One region of the Pseudarthrobacter sp. DSP2-3-2b1 genome, then DNA from elsewhere that is predicted to be linked to it. Evidence: predicted binding sites of a transcription regulator. Region 1 holds the regulator's gene; the other holds the start of a gene.

What was found. Region 1 encodes HspR, which represses chaperone genes until heat shock. Its sites were predicted from a motif close to AAGTTGAGTCNNNNNGACTCAACTT; they were not measured.
Region 2: clpB (ATP-dependent chaperone ClpB) is a predicted target of HspR. The motif match lies at 6,344-6,368, and genes of this name have one in related genera.

The regions. Positions count from the first base shown of each region.
Region 1 is NZ_JAFCTI010000014.1:94,555-103,068, forward strand. Features, by position in the region: gene ACP7AX_RS16250 (TetR/AcrR family transcriptional regulator) at 25-762, shown strand; gene ACP7AX_RS16255 (hypothetical protein) at 861-1,031, shown strand; gene dnaK (molecular chaperone DnaK) at 1,255-3,126, shown strand; gene ACP7AX_RS16265 (nucleotide exchange factor GrpE) at 3,129-3,842, shown strand; gene ACP7AX_RS16270 (DnaJ C-terminal domain-containing protein) at 4,114-5,088, shown strand; gene ACP7AX_RS16275 (heat shock protein transcriptional repressor HspR) at 5,104-5,529, shown strand; gene ACP7AX_RS16280 (hypothetical protein) at 5,678-6,049, shown strand; gene urtA (urea ABC transporter substrate-binding protein) at 6,418-7,683, shown strand; gene urtB (urea ABC transporter permease subunit UrtB) at 7,720-8,514, shown strand, end outside.
Region 2 is NZ_JAFCTI010000018.1:35,740-44,253, forward strand. Features, by position in the region: gene ACP7AX_RS17870 (FAD-binding oxidoreductase) at 1-324, opposite strand, end outside; gene ACP7AX_RS17875 (TOBE domain-containing protein) at 503-913, shown strand; gene modA (molybdate ABC transporter substrate-binding protein) at 910-1,695, shown strand; gene ACP7AX_RS17885 (ABC transporter permease) at 1,707-2,582, shown strand; gene ACP7AX_RS17890 (sulfate/molybdate ABC transporter ATP-binding protein) at 2,579-3,643, shown strand; gene ACP7AX_RS17895 (hypothetical protein) at 3,762-4,412, shown strand; gene ACP7AX_RS17900 (MarR family winged helix-turn-helix transcriptional regulator) at 4,409-4,873, opposite strand; gene ACP7AX_RS17905 (alpha/beta fold hydrolase) at 4,988-5,821, shown strand; gene ACP7AX_RS17910 (YciI family protein) at 5,833-6,174, opposite strand; gene clpB (ATP-dependent chaperone ClpB) at 6,400-8,514, shown strand, end outside.

The DNA of each region.
Region 1 (8,514 bases):
CTGGCTGTGCAGCATGCTGGAGCCATGACCGACCCTGGCGCCAGCACGGACACCATCCCCACCAAGCGGACGCCACGGGAGCGGGCCCGCGCCCAAACCATCGCGGATATCGTCCGGCTGGGGCGGGCGCACCTGGCAACGGATGGTGCTGCGGCCCTGTCGCTCCGCGCTGTGGCCAGGGACCTCGGGGTGGTCTCGTCGGCCGTCTACCGCTACGTGGCCAACCGCGACGAGCTCCTCACGCTCTTACTGGTCGATGCCTACGACGAGCTGGGCGACGCCGTCGACGCCGCGGTGGATGAGGTGCACGAGGGTGACTTCGCCGGCCGGTTCCTGGCGCTCGGCAGGGCAGTGCGGGAATGGGCCCTGAAGGAGCCGGCCCGCTACGGACTCCTGTTCGGCAGCCCGGTGCCCGGCTACCAGGCCCCCGCCGGCCAGACCATGATGCCCGGAACGCGGGTGGTCTTCAGGCTGGTGGGCACTATCAACTCTGCCTACCGGGCCGGTGCGCTGATCCAGGAAGCGGGTCCCGCCGTCGTGCCTTCCGCACTGTCCGCCGACCTGGCGGCGATCCGTACGGAATTGGGGCTTGAAGTACCGGACGAAGTCCTGGCGAACGGCGCCCTCGTGTGGACGTCACTGTTTGGAACGGTGAGCTTCGAGGTGTTCGGCCAGTATGGCGCGGACACGTTCAGCGCCCGCGACGAGCTGTTTGAGCACCATCTCGCGGTACTCGCGAGGGTGGCCGGCCTCCGCTCCTGATGGGGGCAGAATGGTTCGCCCTGTCTTAGCCGGGCGGTGCTGGGTAGACTGCCAGAGCGCCCGCGACGCACACACGGAACTCAACGGAGAGGCATGCCATGACTGAGACCGTACCCGAGGATGACCGCCGGAAGGCCAGCACCGAGCCGGGCCTGGACGGTGAAGGTGACCAGTATGAAGAAGGCGGCCACGCCCAAGCCGACGCCGGAGACCGGCCCGTGCCGGAAGCTGCCCGTGAGGTGGAAGTGGACGAGGAGCGGGACTCCTAGGGTCCGTTCACGCACAGCGAACTAGTCCGTTTTCAGCCTTTGAGGGGCCGGGTAGCCCCGTCATTCCGGGACTTTTCCGCGCAAAAAACTGCCCCACAATCCAAAGTTGAGCGAAGGTGACTCAACTTTGGGTTGACAGCTTTCGTGCCGCGAGTAGAGTTGAGTCCAGAACGCTCAATGACTGGGCGGAAAGCAAGTTTCCCAGAGAAGAAGGAAGCAACACATGTCACGTGCAGTAGGTATTGACCTCGGAACCACCAACTCCGTCGTCTCCGTTCTCGAAGGTGGCGAGCCCACCGTAATTGCCAACGCCGAGGGTGGCCGCACCACGCCGTCGGTGGTTGCATTCTCCAAGTCCGGCGAAGTCCTGGTTGGCGAGATCGCCAAGCGCCAGGCCGTCAACAACATTGACCGCACCATCCACTCGGTCAAGCGCCACATGGGCACCGACTGGTCCGTCTCGGTGGACGACAAGAAGTACACGGCGCAGGAAATCTCCGCCCGTATCCTCATGAAGCTGAAGAACGACGCCGAGTCGTACCTGGGTGAAAAGGTCACCGACGCCGTCGTCACCGTGCCCGCCTACTTCAATGACGCCCAGCGCCAGGCCACCAAGGAGGCCGGCGAAATTGCGGGCCTGAACGTCCTGCGCATTGTCAACGAGCCCACCGCAGCAGCACTGGCCTACGGCCTGGACAAGGGCAAGGAAGACGAACTCATCCTGGTCTTCGACCTCGGCGGCGGAACGTTTGACGTATCCCTGCTCGAAGTGGGCAAGGACGAAGACAACTTCTCCACCATCCAGGTCCGCTCCACCGCCGGTGACAACCACCTCGGCGGCGACGACTGGGACCAGCGCGTTGTTGACTACCTGCTCAAGCAGCTCAAGGTCAAGGGCATCGACCTGTCCAAGGACAAGATCGCCCTGCAGCGCCTCCGTGAGGCATCGGAGCAGGCCAAGAAGGAACTCTCGTCCTCCACCAGCACCAATGTCTCCCTCCAGTACCTGTCCGTCACCCCTGACGGCCCGGTCCACCTGGATGAGCAGCTGACCCGCGCCAAGTTCCAGGACCTCACCAAGGACCTGCTGGACCGCACCAAGAAGCCGTTCCAGGACGTCATCAAGGAAGCCGGCATCAAGCTCTCCGAGATCGACCACATCGTCCTGGTGGGCGGTTCCACCCGTATGCCTGCCGTGTACGAGCTCGTCAAGGAACTCGCCGGCGGCAAGGAGCCCAACAAGGGCGTCAACCCTGACGAGGTTGTGGCCGTCGGTGCTGCACTCCAGGCCGGTGTCCTCAAGGGCGAGCGCAAGGACGTCCTGCTGATCGACGTCACCCCGCTGTCCCTCGGCATCGAGACCAAGGGCGGCGTCATGACGCACCTGATCGAGCGCAACACCGCCATCCCCACGAAGCGATCCGAGACCTTCACCACGGCGGATGACAACCAGCCGTCCGTGGCCATCCAGGTCTTCCAGGGCGAGCGTGAGTTCACCCGCGACAACAAGCCGCTGGGCACGTTCGAGCTGACCGGAATCGCCCCGGCTCCGCGCGGCGTCCCGCAGGTCGAGGTCACCTTCGACATCGACGCCAACGGCATCGTGCACGTCTCGGCGAAGGACAAGGGCACCGGCAAGGAACAGTCCATGACCATCACCGGCGGCACCGCGCTGTCCAAGGAAGACATTGACCGCATGGTCAAGGACGCCGAGGAGCACGCAGCCGAGGACAAGGCCCGCCGCGAGGCGACCGACACCCGCAACACCGCCGAGCAGCTCGCCTACTCCGTGGACAAGCTGATCGCGGACAACGCCGACAAGCTGCCGGAAGAGGTCAAGAACGAGGTCCAGGCCGATGTCGACGCCCTCAAGAAGGCACTCGAAGGCACCGATGACGCCGAGGTGAAGACCGCATTCGAGAAGCTGCAGGCTTCCCAGGGCAAGCTCGGCGAGGCCATCTACGCCCAGGCAGGTTCCCCTGATGGCGCTACCGGCGCTGCAGGTGCCGAAGGCGCAGCGGGCCCCGAGGGCGCGAAGGCTGACGAAGACATCGTCGACGCCGAGATCATCGACGAAGACGAAGCGAAGAAGTAGCCATGCCGCACCACGGTAACGAGGAAGAGCACAACTCATCCGCAAGCCAGGAGCAGCAGGAACGCCAGCAGGGCGAAGGCCACCAGGAGCCGGTCATCCGGGACAACCGCAAGGTTGACCCGGTGACCGGGCAGGCACGGCACCCGGAGGGCGAGCACCACGCCGCCGCGCCGGTTGGCGAGCCGGCGTCCCCGGCGGCCGAACCTGTTGACACCGACGGCGACGCCCTGGCCCAGGCCGAGGAAATCCTCAACGGCATCGAGGTGCCGGCTGAGGAATCCGTAGCGCCGGGAGCAGGCCATGCTGAAGCGGCGGAGCTGAAGAATGACCTTCTTCGCCTCCAGGCCGAGTACGTCAACTACCGCAAGCGTGTCGAACGTGACCGCGCCGTGGCAGGGGAGATGGCCGTCATCGGCGTCCTGAACTCCCTGCTGCCGGTCTTGGACGACGTCGATGCTGCCCGCCAGCACGGTGACCTGGCCGACGGCCCGTTCGCCGCGATCGCCACCAAGCTGGAGAACGCGCTGAAGACGTACGGCCTGGTCCGGATCAATGAGACCGGCGTGGAGTTTGATCCCACTGTCCACGAGGCCCTCATCCAGCAGCCCGGCGAGGACATCGAGGTTGACACCGTCAGCCAGGTCCTCCGCTCCGGCTACCGCTCCGGCGACCGCGTCCTCCGGGCCGCACAAGTGATCGTCGCAGTTCCGGCGTAAGGGTCACCCATGCGCTACGCCGGATATGGGGCGGTGCCCGCTTCGCGGTGCCCTCCACACCGCCGCCCCATATCCGGCCTCCGCGCTGGCGGTCATCTCGCCTAAGGTGAGGTAACCACAAAGCTCGCAGCGGTACAGGGGCCCCGGGAGTGGCATCGGGCCTGCCGGAGCGTGGTGGCTTGGTCCGTCAGGACCGAGCCACCACGCGTAGGGGCGGGGGCCCCTGTACTGCGAAGAGCTGTTAGTTATAGGACTTTGAAAGGAAACGCCATTGGCTAGCCAGGATTGGGTGGACAAGGACTTTTACGCGATCCTTGGTATCGCCAAGGACGCTTCCGACGCCGACATCAAGAAGGCTTACCGGAAGCTTGCCCGCCAGCACCACCCGGATACCAACGCCGGGAACGCTGCCTCGGAGAAGAAGTTCAAGGACATCTCCGAGGCCTATTCCGTGCTGTCCGATCCTGATGAGCGGCAGCAGTATGACGCTATCCGGGCCATGGGTGGCGGCGCACGGTTTGCTCCAGGCGGCACCGGTGCCGCCAACGGCGGGTTCGAGGACATGTTCGGTGGCCTGTTCACCGGGAGCACCGGACGCCACGCCGGTGGCTTCAGCACGGCCGGGGGGATTCCGCCCGAGTTCGCTGACCTGTTCGGTGGCGGCGGCTTCGGGGCCCAGCCCGGTTTCCAGCGGACCCCGCAGAAGGGTGCGGACCGCACCGCTTCGACCACCATTTCCTTCGCAGGCTCCATCCGCGGCACCTCCATCGGCCTGCGCGAGCCCAACGGCGAAGTCATCGACGTGCGCGTGCCGGCAGGCATCAAGGACGGCCAGAAAGTCCGCGTCCGCGGCAAGGGCCAGCCCGGCCCCGCAGGCAACGGCGACCTGGTGGTAGCCGTTTCCGTCAAGCCCCACGATTTTTACACGCGCGACGGCGATAACCTCCGCATCCACGTTCCCGTCACCTTCCCGGAAGCTGCTTTGGGCGCCGACATCGAGGTCCCCACCCTGGACGGGGAAAAGGTCCGGGTCCGTGTCCCCGCAGGCACCCCTTCCGGCCGCACGCTCCGGGTGAAGGGCCACGGCGTGAAGACGACCAAGGCCACCGGTGATCTTTTGGTGACCATCGACGTCGCGGTTCCCAAGAACCTCAACAAGGAGGCCGAGGCGGCCGTGAAGGCGTTCGCCGAAGCAACCGCGGACGCCGATGTCCGGAGCGGCCTGGCCGCCAAGGCCCGGCTGTAGGCGACGGAGCGGACCTTGGAAATCAGCGCTGACCAGCCGATCTTCGTGATCTCCGTGGCGGCTGAACTGGCGGACATGCACCCGCAGACCCTCCGGCAGTACGACAGGCTGGGCATCGTCTCGCCCAGCCGCGCACCGGGGAAGTCCCGCCGCTACTCACAGCGGGACGTCAACATGCTGCGCCAGGTCCAGCGGCTGTCCCATGAAGGGGTCTCGCTCGAAGGCATTAAACGGATCCTGGAGCTGGAGAACCAGGTGGCCGCCTTGCAGCACAGGGTGAGTGAACTGACCGAGGAACTGGGCCGCCGTCGTAATCCCCTGGATCAGCGGATCTTTGCCGCCGGTGCAGCCGGTGACGTGGTCAGCCTGGCCCGCGGCCAGCGGCCCCGTGGCCGCTCCCAGGCAGTGGTGATCTGGCGCCCCCGGGCGCTGGGCACGTAGCTGCAGTGCACGCACCCGCGTCGAAAATTAGAGTACTCACTACTCGTGACGGTTCCGCCCCCACTGTCTTGAATGGAAACTGCTGCTGGTCTCACAGCTGCAGGTTCAAGCCTCGGGGGGTTTTCTCGTGTTCGGTTCTTCAGTCCATATGTTCGCAGGGTCCACGGCAGGGCTGATCCTGCTCGCCATCGGCCAGACCATCGTGGTGGTGTGCGTCTGTTTCGACATGGTGCGGGCGCTGTCCGTGCCGCGGTCGCACCGGCGCTACCTGGCCAGCACCGTGTTCCGGACGCTGGCCATTCCGGCCATCATCGCTACCGGCATGAGCGTTCTGATTGACGCGTTGTCCTGGTCCTGGATGGATGTCTGCATGTCGATGTTCGTGATGGTGGCGATCATCTTCCGCCTGCACCACGACAAGGACGAGGACAGCTGGTGGAAGGGCAAGGGCAAGAAGCTGGCGCGCTGGGCCCGCCGGCAGTTCAGCGGTGGCACCTCCGTGGCGCCCGCGATGGGGTAGCCTCCCGGGTTCACCTCTTCGGCTTGTGACGGCGGCCCTGCCGCGCGGTCATCAACGCATATCCACAGGTCAGAGCCGTTTTATCGGTGGTCTTGACTGATTGTGTCCCGCGGGTGGGCCAAGGTTACGTTCTGGCAGGTTTCCCGCAGGTTAACTCTCAGCCCCCGCTTTTCCGCGGTTCCCGGTGCCTCGTCCGGTGTTCACCATCGCTCAAGGCCAGCCGTGGCAACAGTCCGGAAACTGTCTCGAAACCAACACCGCAGGCGCCGAAACATTTCGCTCCTACATTCATCGCAAGGGGTCCCTTCTGACGGACCTCGGAGGCGAGCCGCTGCCCAGCGCAACGGCGGAGTGAAAAGCAGGTACACATGAGGGTTTCGGTCACCAAACGCGCTTTCCTTCCCTTGGCGGCAGCCGCCATGGCCACTGTCCTGGCGGGCTGCGGCAGCCAGATCGCGGATCCGGCGTCGGCGGGGTCCACCGCCAGCAGCGGCACTTCCTGCGTTGACACGTCCGGCAGCAGCGTCAAAGTGGGGTTCATCAACTCGCTCTCGGGCACCATGGCCATCAGCGAGAGCACAGTCTTCGACTCCCTGACCCTGGCTGCCGAGGAGATCAACGCTACCGGCGGAGTCCTGGGCAAACAGCTGGAGGTCATCAGCGAAGACGGCGCCAGCGAACCCACCAAGTTCGCGGAGCGTGCAGGAAAGCTGATCCAGCAGGACTGCACCGCCGCCGTGTTCGGCGGCTGGACCTCGTCCAGCCGCAAGGCGATGCTCCCCGTGTTTGAGGCCAACGACGCATTGCTCTTTTACCCGGTGCAGTACGAGGGCCTGGAGTCGTCGAAGAACATCTTCTACACCGGAGCAACCACCAACCAGCAGATCATTCCGGCCCTGGACTACCTGGCCGAGCAGGGGACCAAGTCACTTTTCCTCGTGGGAAGTGACTACGTCTTCCCGCGCACAGCGAACAAGATCATCCAGGCGTACGCCGAGGCAAAAGGCATCGAAGTCCTCGGGGAAGAGTACGCCCCGCTTGGCTCCACCGAATTCTCAACCATCGTCAACAAGGTTCGCGACTCCAAAGCCGATGCGGTCTTCAACACCCTCAACGGCGACAGCAACGTGGCCTTCTTCCGCCAGTACAAGAGCGTCGGCCTAATGGCGGACACCATGCCCGTGGTCTCCGTCTCCATCGCCGAGGAGGAAGTGCCCGGCGTCGGCCTGGACAACGTGCAGGGCCAGCTGACTGCGTGGGATTACTATCAGACCCTGGACACCCCGGCCAACAAGAAGTTCGTTGCCGCGTTCAAGGCCAAGTTCGGCTCCGAGCGGGTGACCAGCGATCCCATGGAGGCCGCCTACACCTCGCTGTACCTGTGGAAAGCCATGGTGGAGAAGGCCGGATCCTTCGAGGTGGACAAGGTGCAGGCCGCTGCGGACGGGGTGACCTTCGAGGCGCCTGAAGGCCTGGTCACCGTCAACGGGGAAAACAACCACATCACCAAAACCCCGCGCATTGGCAAGATCAATGCGGACGGCCTGATCGACACGGTGTGGTCATCGCCTGCGGCGGTTGAACCGGATCCTTTCCTGGCCACGTACGACTGGGCCAAGGACCTGGCCAAGTAGCGGCAGCGCCAGAATAGCGACGAAAGGCCTGCTGGAATGGAACTCCTGATAGGGCAGATGTTCGCCGGACTCAGCCTCGGCTCGGTGCTGCTGCTGGCAGCACTGGGGCTCTCGCTAACCTTCGGCCAGATGGGGGTCATCAACATGGCCCACGGTGAGTTCATGATGGCCGGCGCGTACACGGCCTTCGTGGTCCAGCGGGCCATCTCCGACGCCGGGGTATCGCTGCTGGTTTCCATTCCCGCAGGCTTCCTGGTGGGAGGTGTCCTGGGGCTGGTGCTCGAGGCGGTGCTGTTGCGCCGTATGTACCACCGGCCCCTGGACACCCTCCTGGTCACGTTCGGGGTGGCACTGATCCTGCAGCAGGCCGCACGTGACATCTTCGGCGCACCCAGCGTGGATGTCCGGGCGCCGGCCTGGCTGCAGGGGAACATCGAGTTGCTCGGCGCCCCCATCCCACTGACCCGGCTCTTTATCCTGGCGCTCTCGCTGGTGTGCCTGGCTGGCCTGGTCCTGCTGCTGAAGGCAACTCCGCTTGGCCGTCGGATCCGGGCTGTTGTCCTGAATCGCGACCTCGCCGAAACCTCCGGGGTGTCTACAAGGCGCAGCGACCAGCTGACTTTCTTCATCGGGTCTGGCCTGGCCGGCATCGCCGGAGTCGCGGTCACCCTGATTGGCTCCACCAGCCCGTATCTGGGCACCAACTACATCGTGGACGCTTTCCTGGTGGTGGTGGCCGGCGGCATCGGCCAGATCAAGGGAGCTGTGATCGCCGCGTTTTCCCTGGGAGTACTGCAGTCCGTCTTCGAGTATTCGACGACGGCCAGCATC
Region 2 (8,514 bases), on a different contig from region 1:
ATGCTGCTGGGTGGCGCGGTCGAATTCGCCCCACGTGACGCCGGCTCCGGCGGTGATGATGCCCGATTCCGGGTCCACATCGATTGATTTCATCGGCCGGACGTCAACCACCAGGCCGCCATCGTTCGTGGACATTCCCGCCACCGAGTGGCCGCCGGCGCGGACGGCAATAGCCAGTGAATTTCCGCGTCCGTACCGGAGAGCTTCAGCCACCTCGGTGTCGGTTGAGCACTGGGCGATGACCGCCGGGCGCCGGTCAATCATGGCGTTGAAAACTTTGCGGGCGGGCTCGTACTCGGGGCTGTCAGGCTTGATCCACTTCATCACAAACGCTCCTCAGCGAGTGCGGCTCTTCCCCTGAACTAAGGGTAGGACCTTGGTCCATGACGTTCCAGAGGCACACCTTCGACGATGCCCGCATCGAGATGCCAACCCCAGCTCGTAGGAGGATCAGCGGCGAATTTTCGCCGAATAAACCGCACATGCGGAATAGTATGGTGCAATGCCCACGATTCGCGTCTCCGAAGCAGCACGTTTCCTTGGCGTCAGCGATGACACCGTCAGGCGCTGGACGGAAAACGGCAGCCTTACCCCGGTGAAGGACGACGCCGGCCGGCTGGCGGTGGACGGACTCGAACTTGCCCTGCACGCCCAGAAGCTCGCCCAGTTGCCGGAGGATCCCCACCGCGCCGGGAGTTCCGCGCGCAACCGGTTCGTCGGCCTGGTCACGGGCATCACCGCGGACAAGGTCATGGCCCAGGTTGAACTCCAATGCGGGCCGTTCCGCGTGGTCTCGCTGATGAGCAGCGAAGCCGTCCGCGAGCTGGGACTTGAGCTCGGTTCCGTGGCTACTGCCGTGGTCAAGGCCACCACAGTCATCATCGAAACCCCGCACGGCAAGGGATCCGCATGAAGAGCACCCTTACGGCGTGGGCCGGATCGGTGCTCCTCGTGCTGGCCCTCGCCGCCTGCGCTCCGGCGGCACCGGGAGGAACGAACGACGACGGCGCGGCAAGTCAGCGGAGAACGCTCACCGTGTTTGCGGCCGCCTCCCTCAAGGGAGCCTTCACGGACCTGGCCGGGAAATTCGAAGCAGCCAATCCGGGAACACAAGTCACCCTCAGCTTCGCAGGTTCGGCCGATCTCGTCACCCAGATCAGCCAAGGCGCTCCGGCAGACGTCTTCGCCTCGGCCGACACCCGGAACATGGCCAAATTAAGGAACGAAGGCCTCGTAGGCGGCGAACCCCGGGATTTCGCTGCCAACACCCTCGCCATCGTTGTACCGGCGGGGAACCCCGCAGGCATCACCGGCTTCGGCGACCTCGGCAGGCAGGGCATCAAGGTAGTGGCGTGCGCCAATCAAGTGCCCTGCGGTGCCGCCGCCAAGATGATCGAGCAGGAGACCGGCACCACCCTCAAGCCCGTGAGCGAGGAATCCTCCGTCACCGACGTCCTGGGCAAGGTCACCTCAGGGGAGGCCGACGCCGGGCTGGTCTACATGACGGATGCCAAAACCGCGGGCACCAAGGTGGAACAGATCCCCTTCCCGGAGGCCGCCAAAGCCGTCAACACCTACCCCATCGCCGCCGTAAAGGGCGCCGGCAACAGACCGGCGGCCGACGCCTTTGTGGAGTTTGTCCTCGGCGCGGAAGGCCAGGCTGTCCTGGCCGCCGCGGGCTTCGGCGCACCATGAACCGGCGCACCGTGACAGAGCATATCGTGAACCGCCGCACCGTAAAGCCCCGCAGGCCAGCCACGTACACCGGCATCCCCGGCTGGATCTATGCCGTGGCCGCGGCAGGGGCGCTGTTGGTGGTGCTGCCGCTCATTGCCATGGTGGCAAGGGTCAACTGGGCGCAGTTCATCCCGCTTGTCACCTCGGAGTCTTCATTGGCTGCCCTCGGCCTGAGCCTCCGCACCTCGGCCGCCAGCACCGTCCTGTGCATAGTCCTCGGGGTCCCGCTTGCGCTGGTCCTAGCCCGCGGCAGCTTCCGCGGCCAGCGGGTCCTGCGCTCGCTGGTCCTCCTGCCGCTGGTGCTTCCGCCGGTGGTGGGCGGCATTGCCCTGCTGTACACCTTCGGCAGGCAGGGACTCCTGGGCAGGACCCTGGAAGTGGCCGGTATCCAGATCGCGTTCTCCACCACCGCCGTGGTCCTGGCCCAGACGTTTGTTGCGCTGCCGTTCCTGGTGGTCAGCCTCGAGGGGGCTCTCCGCACCGCGGGGCCAAAGTACGGGGCCGTAGCCGCCACTCTCGGCGCCAGCCCCAGCACGGTTCTGCGCCGGGTCACCCTGCCGCTGGTTCTGCCCGGTCTGGCCTCAGGGGCGGTACTGTCCTTCGCCCGCAGCCTGGGTGAGTTCGGCGCCACCCTCACATTCGCTGGCAGCCTTCAGGGGGTGACCCGGACGCTGCCGCTGGAAATCTACCTGCAGCGCGAAACAGATGCCGATGCCGCCGTCGCACTATCGCTGGTCCTTGTAGCCGTCGCAGTGGCCGTGGTGGCCCTCGCCTACCGCGGTTCCGGCGTGCCTGGCCGGGAAAGTACGACGACGGCGCCCGCCCGGGGCGGGGATGCCCGGTGACGTTCACGGTTGAGGCAGCCGTGGCCGCCCGCGATTTCGACGTCTCCCTGACGGTGGGCCCCGGCGAAACCGTGGCGGTCATGGGACCGAACGGTGCAGGGAAGTCCACGCTGCTGAATGTCATCGCGGGACTGCTGCAGCCGGATTCGGGCAGGTCCGCACTGGACGGTAAAGCGCTTTTCGATCTCACAGACGGCCGGAACCAGTGGACAGCCCCGCACCGGCGCGGCACCGCACTCTTGGCCCAGGAGCCGCTGCTTTTTCCGCACCTGACTGTGCTGGAGAACGTGGCCTTCGGCCCCCGGAGCGGCGGTGTTGCCAAACGCGCCGCCACCGACTCGGCCCTGCATTGGCTCGCCGAAGTGGAGGCCACGGAACTGCAGTCCCGCCGCCCCACGGAGCTGTCCGGCGGCCAGGCGCAGCGCGTAGCCGTGGCGCGCGCGCTCGCCGCCGAGCCCGGCCTCCTCCTGCTCGATGAGCCGTTGGCTGCACTGGATATCCACGCAGCGCCGTTGCTCCGAAGGCTCCTCAAACGTGTGCTCGCGGGCCGCCGCGCCATCATCATCACGCACGACGCCCTTGACGCCCTGATGCTGGCGGACCGCGTGATCATCCTCGAGGACGGCCAAGTCAGCGAGGAAGGCCCCACCCGTGACGTCCTGCAGCGCCCGCGGAGCCGGTTTGCGGCGGGGCTGGCGGGACTCAACTTCGTGACGGGACAGATCACCGAACACGGCCTCCTCGCAGGAGCCCTGAATCTCTACGGACAGCACGATGACCTCCCCGGCCCGCTCCCCACCGGGCAGCCGGGCGTGGCTGTCTTCCCGCCGTCGGCCGTTTCCATCTTCCTCACCGAGGCGCACGGGAGCCCGCGGAACTCCTTCGCCGTCACCATCACGGACCTCGAGCCGCACGGCGACGGCATCAGGGTCCGGGCCGGGGAGGGCGGGCTGCTCAGCGCCGATATCACGACGGCGGCCGCCGCCGATCTGCGGCTGGCACCTGGCATGCAGGTCTACTTCGTGGTCAAAGCCGGAGCAGTGGCGATCTACCCCGCCTGAACCAACGCTCTCTCACATCCTGCGCCTTTTGGGCGGACGCTCTCTCACATCCTGCACGCCGGATGCAGGTAGGCTGGTCAGCGTCGTCCGGTAGCGGCGGCCGTATTGGGGGAACCATATGAAGAAGATGACGACGGCGGCTGCCGTCCTGGCGCTGCTGGCCGGCCTGACCGGATGCAGCCTGTTTCCGTCGCCGCCGGACATCGCGCCGGCAACGCCCGTCTCGGTCCTGCCGCCCGAGTGTCCATTCGTAGGCAGCGATGACGTGATGCCGGTCCGGATCCCCAAGGGGACGCCGCGCGAATCCATCGGAAGTGTCCTGAACTCTTACAGCGGCTGGCTTAATGCCGGCTCCGAGCTGGTCACGGCGTGGAGCCCGGGAACGGCAGTCCCCGAAAACTGCGTGGCTGAACTCGCAGCCAGGAACGCCGAGGTTTACGCCAACAACCTGTTCACCACCCACACCGACGTCGCCTGGCAGCAGTACTTTGCCGCGGTGAAGGTGCTCAACCAGCAGAACCTCGCGGCGGTCCGCAAGGCGCAACCGGAGCTGGGCGGGCGCGGCACGTTCGAACTGCTGCAGGAGATCGACTCGAGCGCTACGGACAACGGTACTTTCCTGAAGTTCGACGCCGTCTACCGCCCCGCAGTGGCCGGACAGGAGAACTGGGAGGGCTGGGATACCAAAACGCGGTGGTACGTGGAGCTGGTTCCGGCAGGAGAGTTCCTCGTCATCAACTACATCGAGCAGACCCCGGCCCCCGGCTAGGCCTTGAGCCGGCGGGTTGCATCAAGGACGGTCTGGAGGGTCTGCAAGGCCTCTTCAAAACGCTGCTCACCTGCGTAGGCACCCCAAAGCTGTTCCATTTCGCGTACTTTGGCGGACGCCTCCCGGAGGAGTTGCAGGCCACGCGACGTCGGGAAAATGAGCTTGGCCCGGGCATCGGCAGGATCGGGCCGGCGTTCCAGGTAGCCCAGTTTCTGCAGCTCGTTGACCAGTTCAGACGTAGCCGCGAGGCTGAGCTGTGCCCGTGCCGCCAAGGCGGTCAGGCGGATTCCCTTGGTTCCGATGTTGCCGGTGATCTGCAGATGGGCCGGGCGAAGGTCCCCATAGCCATGCGATTCTGCCTCAGCCAGGAGCTCACGCCGGAACTCGCTGAGCAGGCGCACCAGAAGCTGCCCAACAGGAAGTCGCGGGGGCTGCGAATCCCTTGACGCCGGGGTGGTCATGGAGGAAACTTTATCTCATAAAGCTTCGGATTCCGAAGTAAAATCCTGCGGTAGCCACACTTGGGATGACAGATCCTCCGGAGGCCGGACATGTTTCCTCAAACTTCCTCGGTCATGATTGACACAACCCTCGGTCCTCTGGCGGTCCGCCGCACGGGCAGCGGGCCGCCGGCTGTGTTGTGGCACAGCCTGTTCGTCGATTCCCGGACCTTCGATGACGTCCTGGCGGACCTCGGCGGGCAGCGCGAGCTTTTCCTGGTGGACGGCCCCGGACATGGGGACAGCCCGGGGCCTCGCCGGCTTTATTCGCTAGAGGACTGCGCCGCCGCAGCCGGACAGATTCTTGACGCCCTGGACATCACGGTTCCGGTGGACTGGGTGGGTAACGCCTGGGGTGGGCATGTGGGCATCGTTTTTGCGGACAGGTACCCTGCGCGCTGCCGGACGCTGACCACCATAGGCACGCCGGCATATCCGCTGTCGAGGGCGGAGCGCAGGCAGGCGGCCCTACTCGTTTACCTCTACCGCGTGGTTGGCCCGGGTCCTTTCAGCAGGACAATAGCGGCGGCGCTCGCGGGACGGGACGCGGCGAAGACGGCACCGCCGGCTGCCGCCGCCGTCAGTGCGGCGTTCCGCAGAGGCGACAAGACCGGCAAATACTGGGCCATGCAGTCGGTGATGCTGCACCGTTACGACCTGCGGCCCGTCCTGCCGCGGCTGCAGGTCCCCACCTTGATGCTGGTGGGCCGCGACGATCCGATGAATGATCCGCAGGAGGCTGAGCGTGCAGCGCGGACCGTCCCCGGTGGCCAATTCGAGCGCGTTCCGGGAGCCGGTCACGTGGCTCCGCTGCTGGTTGCACCCCGGGAAGTAGCCGAACGCGTCCTGGCCTTTTGGGCGGGCAACAGGTCCCGGGGTCAGGCCCAACCTTCGCGGAGCATGCCATGAAGACGGGCCCGCTACATTCCGGGCATGTCCAGGAACTCGTAGACCTGGATGCTGGCACCGGGCATCATCAGGTGCGGGTGCCCGTCGAGCAGCGCCTGGGCCCCGGCCAGGTCTTCGGCCTGGATGATGCCGTAGCCGCCGATGTGGTTTGAGCTGCTGACTTCCGAGACTCCCGTGGCGGTGATTTCCTTGCCCTCCCCGAGCGGATTTCCCATGTCCACGAGGCCGGTTCCGGCGCGGTCAGCCCACTGCATCCAGGCCTTCATCCCTTCCTGGGCGGCTTCCGGCGTGCTCTGGGCCATCTGTTCCTGGGCTGACTGCGGTGCGATGTAAAGAACAGCAAATTTCTTCATGGCAATCCTCCGCTTGACTGGCCGGGGCACCGTTGCCGCCGGACACAACGATCCTAGGATGATTCCCCGGGCGGCGATACAGTGCAAGGAAGATCACCGGCCCAGCCAGCGTTGCCCGGACTTACGGGTTCGCTGTCGGCAAAATAGGTGCCAAAGAAACCGCACGTCAGGGTTGAGCGTACTAGACTCAACTTAGCGATTACGTAAACCCGGAAGGAGCTCTCTTTGGACGTCAAATTCACCACCAAGAGCCAGGAGGCTCTGTCCACTGCGGCCATGAACGCCTCCACGGCCGGCAATCCGCAGGTGGAGCCCGCACACATTCTTAAGGCACTGATGGATCAGCGGGAGGGTGTCGCCGTCGCACTTCTCCGCGCCACCGGGGCTGACCCGGACGCCGTGAGTGTCCAGGCAAGCACGGCCATCAAGGCGCTACCGGCAACGTCCGGCGGTTCCACTCAGCAGGCCCAGCTGTCCCGGCCTGCCCTGCAGGCCATCCAGAATGCCAAGAACGAGGCGGACCGCCTGGGCGACACGTTTGTCTCCACCGAGGTCCTGTTGCTGGGGCTCTCGGCCGGGAGTGACGCCGTCGGCCGTTTAATGCGCGACGCCGGTGCCTCCCATGAGGCGCTGCTCGCTGCCCTGCCGGGTGTCCGCGGTGACCGCAAAGTCACCAGTCCGGACCCGGAGAACACTTTCCAGTCGCTCGAAAAGTTCGGCACCGACCTGACGGCGATGGCGCGTTCCGGGAAGCTGGATCCGGTGATCGGGCGGGACAACGAAATCCGGCGCATCATTCAGGTGCTCAGCCGCCGCACCAAGAACAATCCGGTCATCATCGGCGAACCCGGGGTGGGCAAGACCGCGGTGGTGGAGGGACTTGCGCAGCGGATTGTCCAAGGCGACGTTCCCGAAAGCCTGCGCGGTAAAACCCTGATCGCCCTGGACCTCGCCTCCATGGTGGCCGGGGCCAAGTACCGCGGCGAGTTCGAGGAGCGGCTCAAGGCGGTGCTCGAGGAGATCAAGAGCTCCGAAGGCCAGATTGTCACCTTCATTGACGAGATCCACCAGGTGGTGGGCGCCGGTGCCAGCGGTGAATCCTCGATGGATGCCGGCAACATGCTCAAGCCCATGCTGGCCCGCGGGGAGCTGCGCCTGATCGGTGCCACCACCCTGGATGAGTACCGCGAAAACATCGAGAAGGATGCGGCGCTGGAACGGCGCTTCCAGCAGGTCTACGTGGGTGAGCCCAGCGTGGAGGACACCATCGGAATCCTCCGCGGGCTGAAGGAACGCTACGAGGCGCACCACAAGGTGACCATCGCTGACTCAGCGCTCGTTGCCGCCGCCACGCTGTCCAACCGCTACATCTCAGGCCGCCAGTTGCCGGACAAGGCCATCGACCTGGTGGATGAAGCCGCGTCCCGGCTCCGCATGGAGATCGATTCCGCACCGGAGGAGATCGACCAGCTCCGGCGCCAGGTGGACCGGCTGACCATGGAGGAGCTTGCCCTCGAAGGCGAAAGCGACCCTGCCTCCGTGGAGCGGCTGGCAGCGCTCCGGGCAGACAAGGCGGACAAGACAGAAGAACTGGATGCACTCAACGCCCGCTGGGAGGCCGAGAAGGCCGGGCTGAACCGGGTGGGTGACCTGAAGGCGAAGCTGGACGAACTCCGGTCCACCTATGACAAGGCCGCACGTGAAGGCGATCTTGAAACGGCATCCCGCGTGCTCTACGGCGAGATCCCGGCCCTGGAACGTGAACTGAGTGCAGCCGCAGCCGCGGAGGAAGCCAACACGGACAAATCCAGCCAGATGGTCGCTGAACAGGTCACTGCAGACGATATTGCAGAGGTCATTTCCGCCTGGACGGGTATCCCCGCCGGCCGCATGCTGCAGGGCGAAAGCCAGAAGCTGCTGCACATGGAGGAGGAGCTCGGCAAACGGCTGATCGGCCAATCCAAGGCTGTTACGGCCGTGTCCGATGCCGTCCGCCGTGCACGGGCAGGCATCAGCGATCCCAACCGCCCCACGGGTTCGTTCCTGTTCCTGGGCCCCACCGGCGTGGGCAAAACCGAGCTCGCCAAGTCCCTCGCGGACTTCCTGTTCGACGACGAACGCGCCATGGTGCGCATCGACATGTCCGAGTACGGCGAGAAGCACTCCGTGGCCCGGCTCGTCGGCGCCCCTCCCGGCTACGTGGGGTACGAGGAGGGCGGCCAGCTGACTGAGGCCGTCCGCCGCCGGCCGTACTCCGTCATCCTGCTGGACGAAGTTGAAAAGGCCCACCCCGAGGTATTCGACATCCTTCTGCAGGTGCTCGACGACGGCCGCCTTACC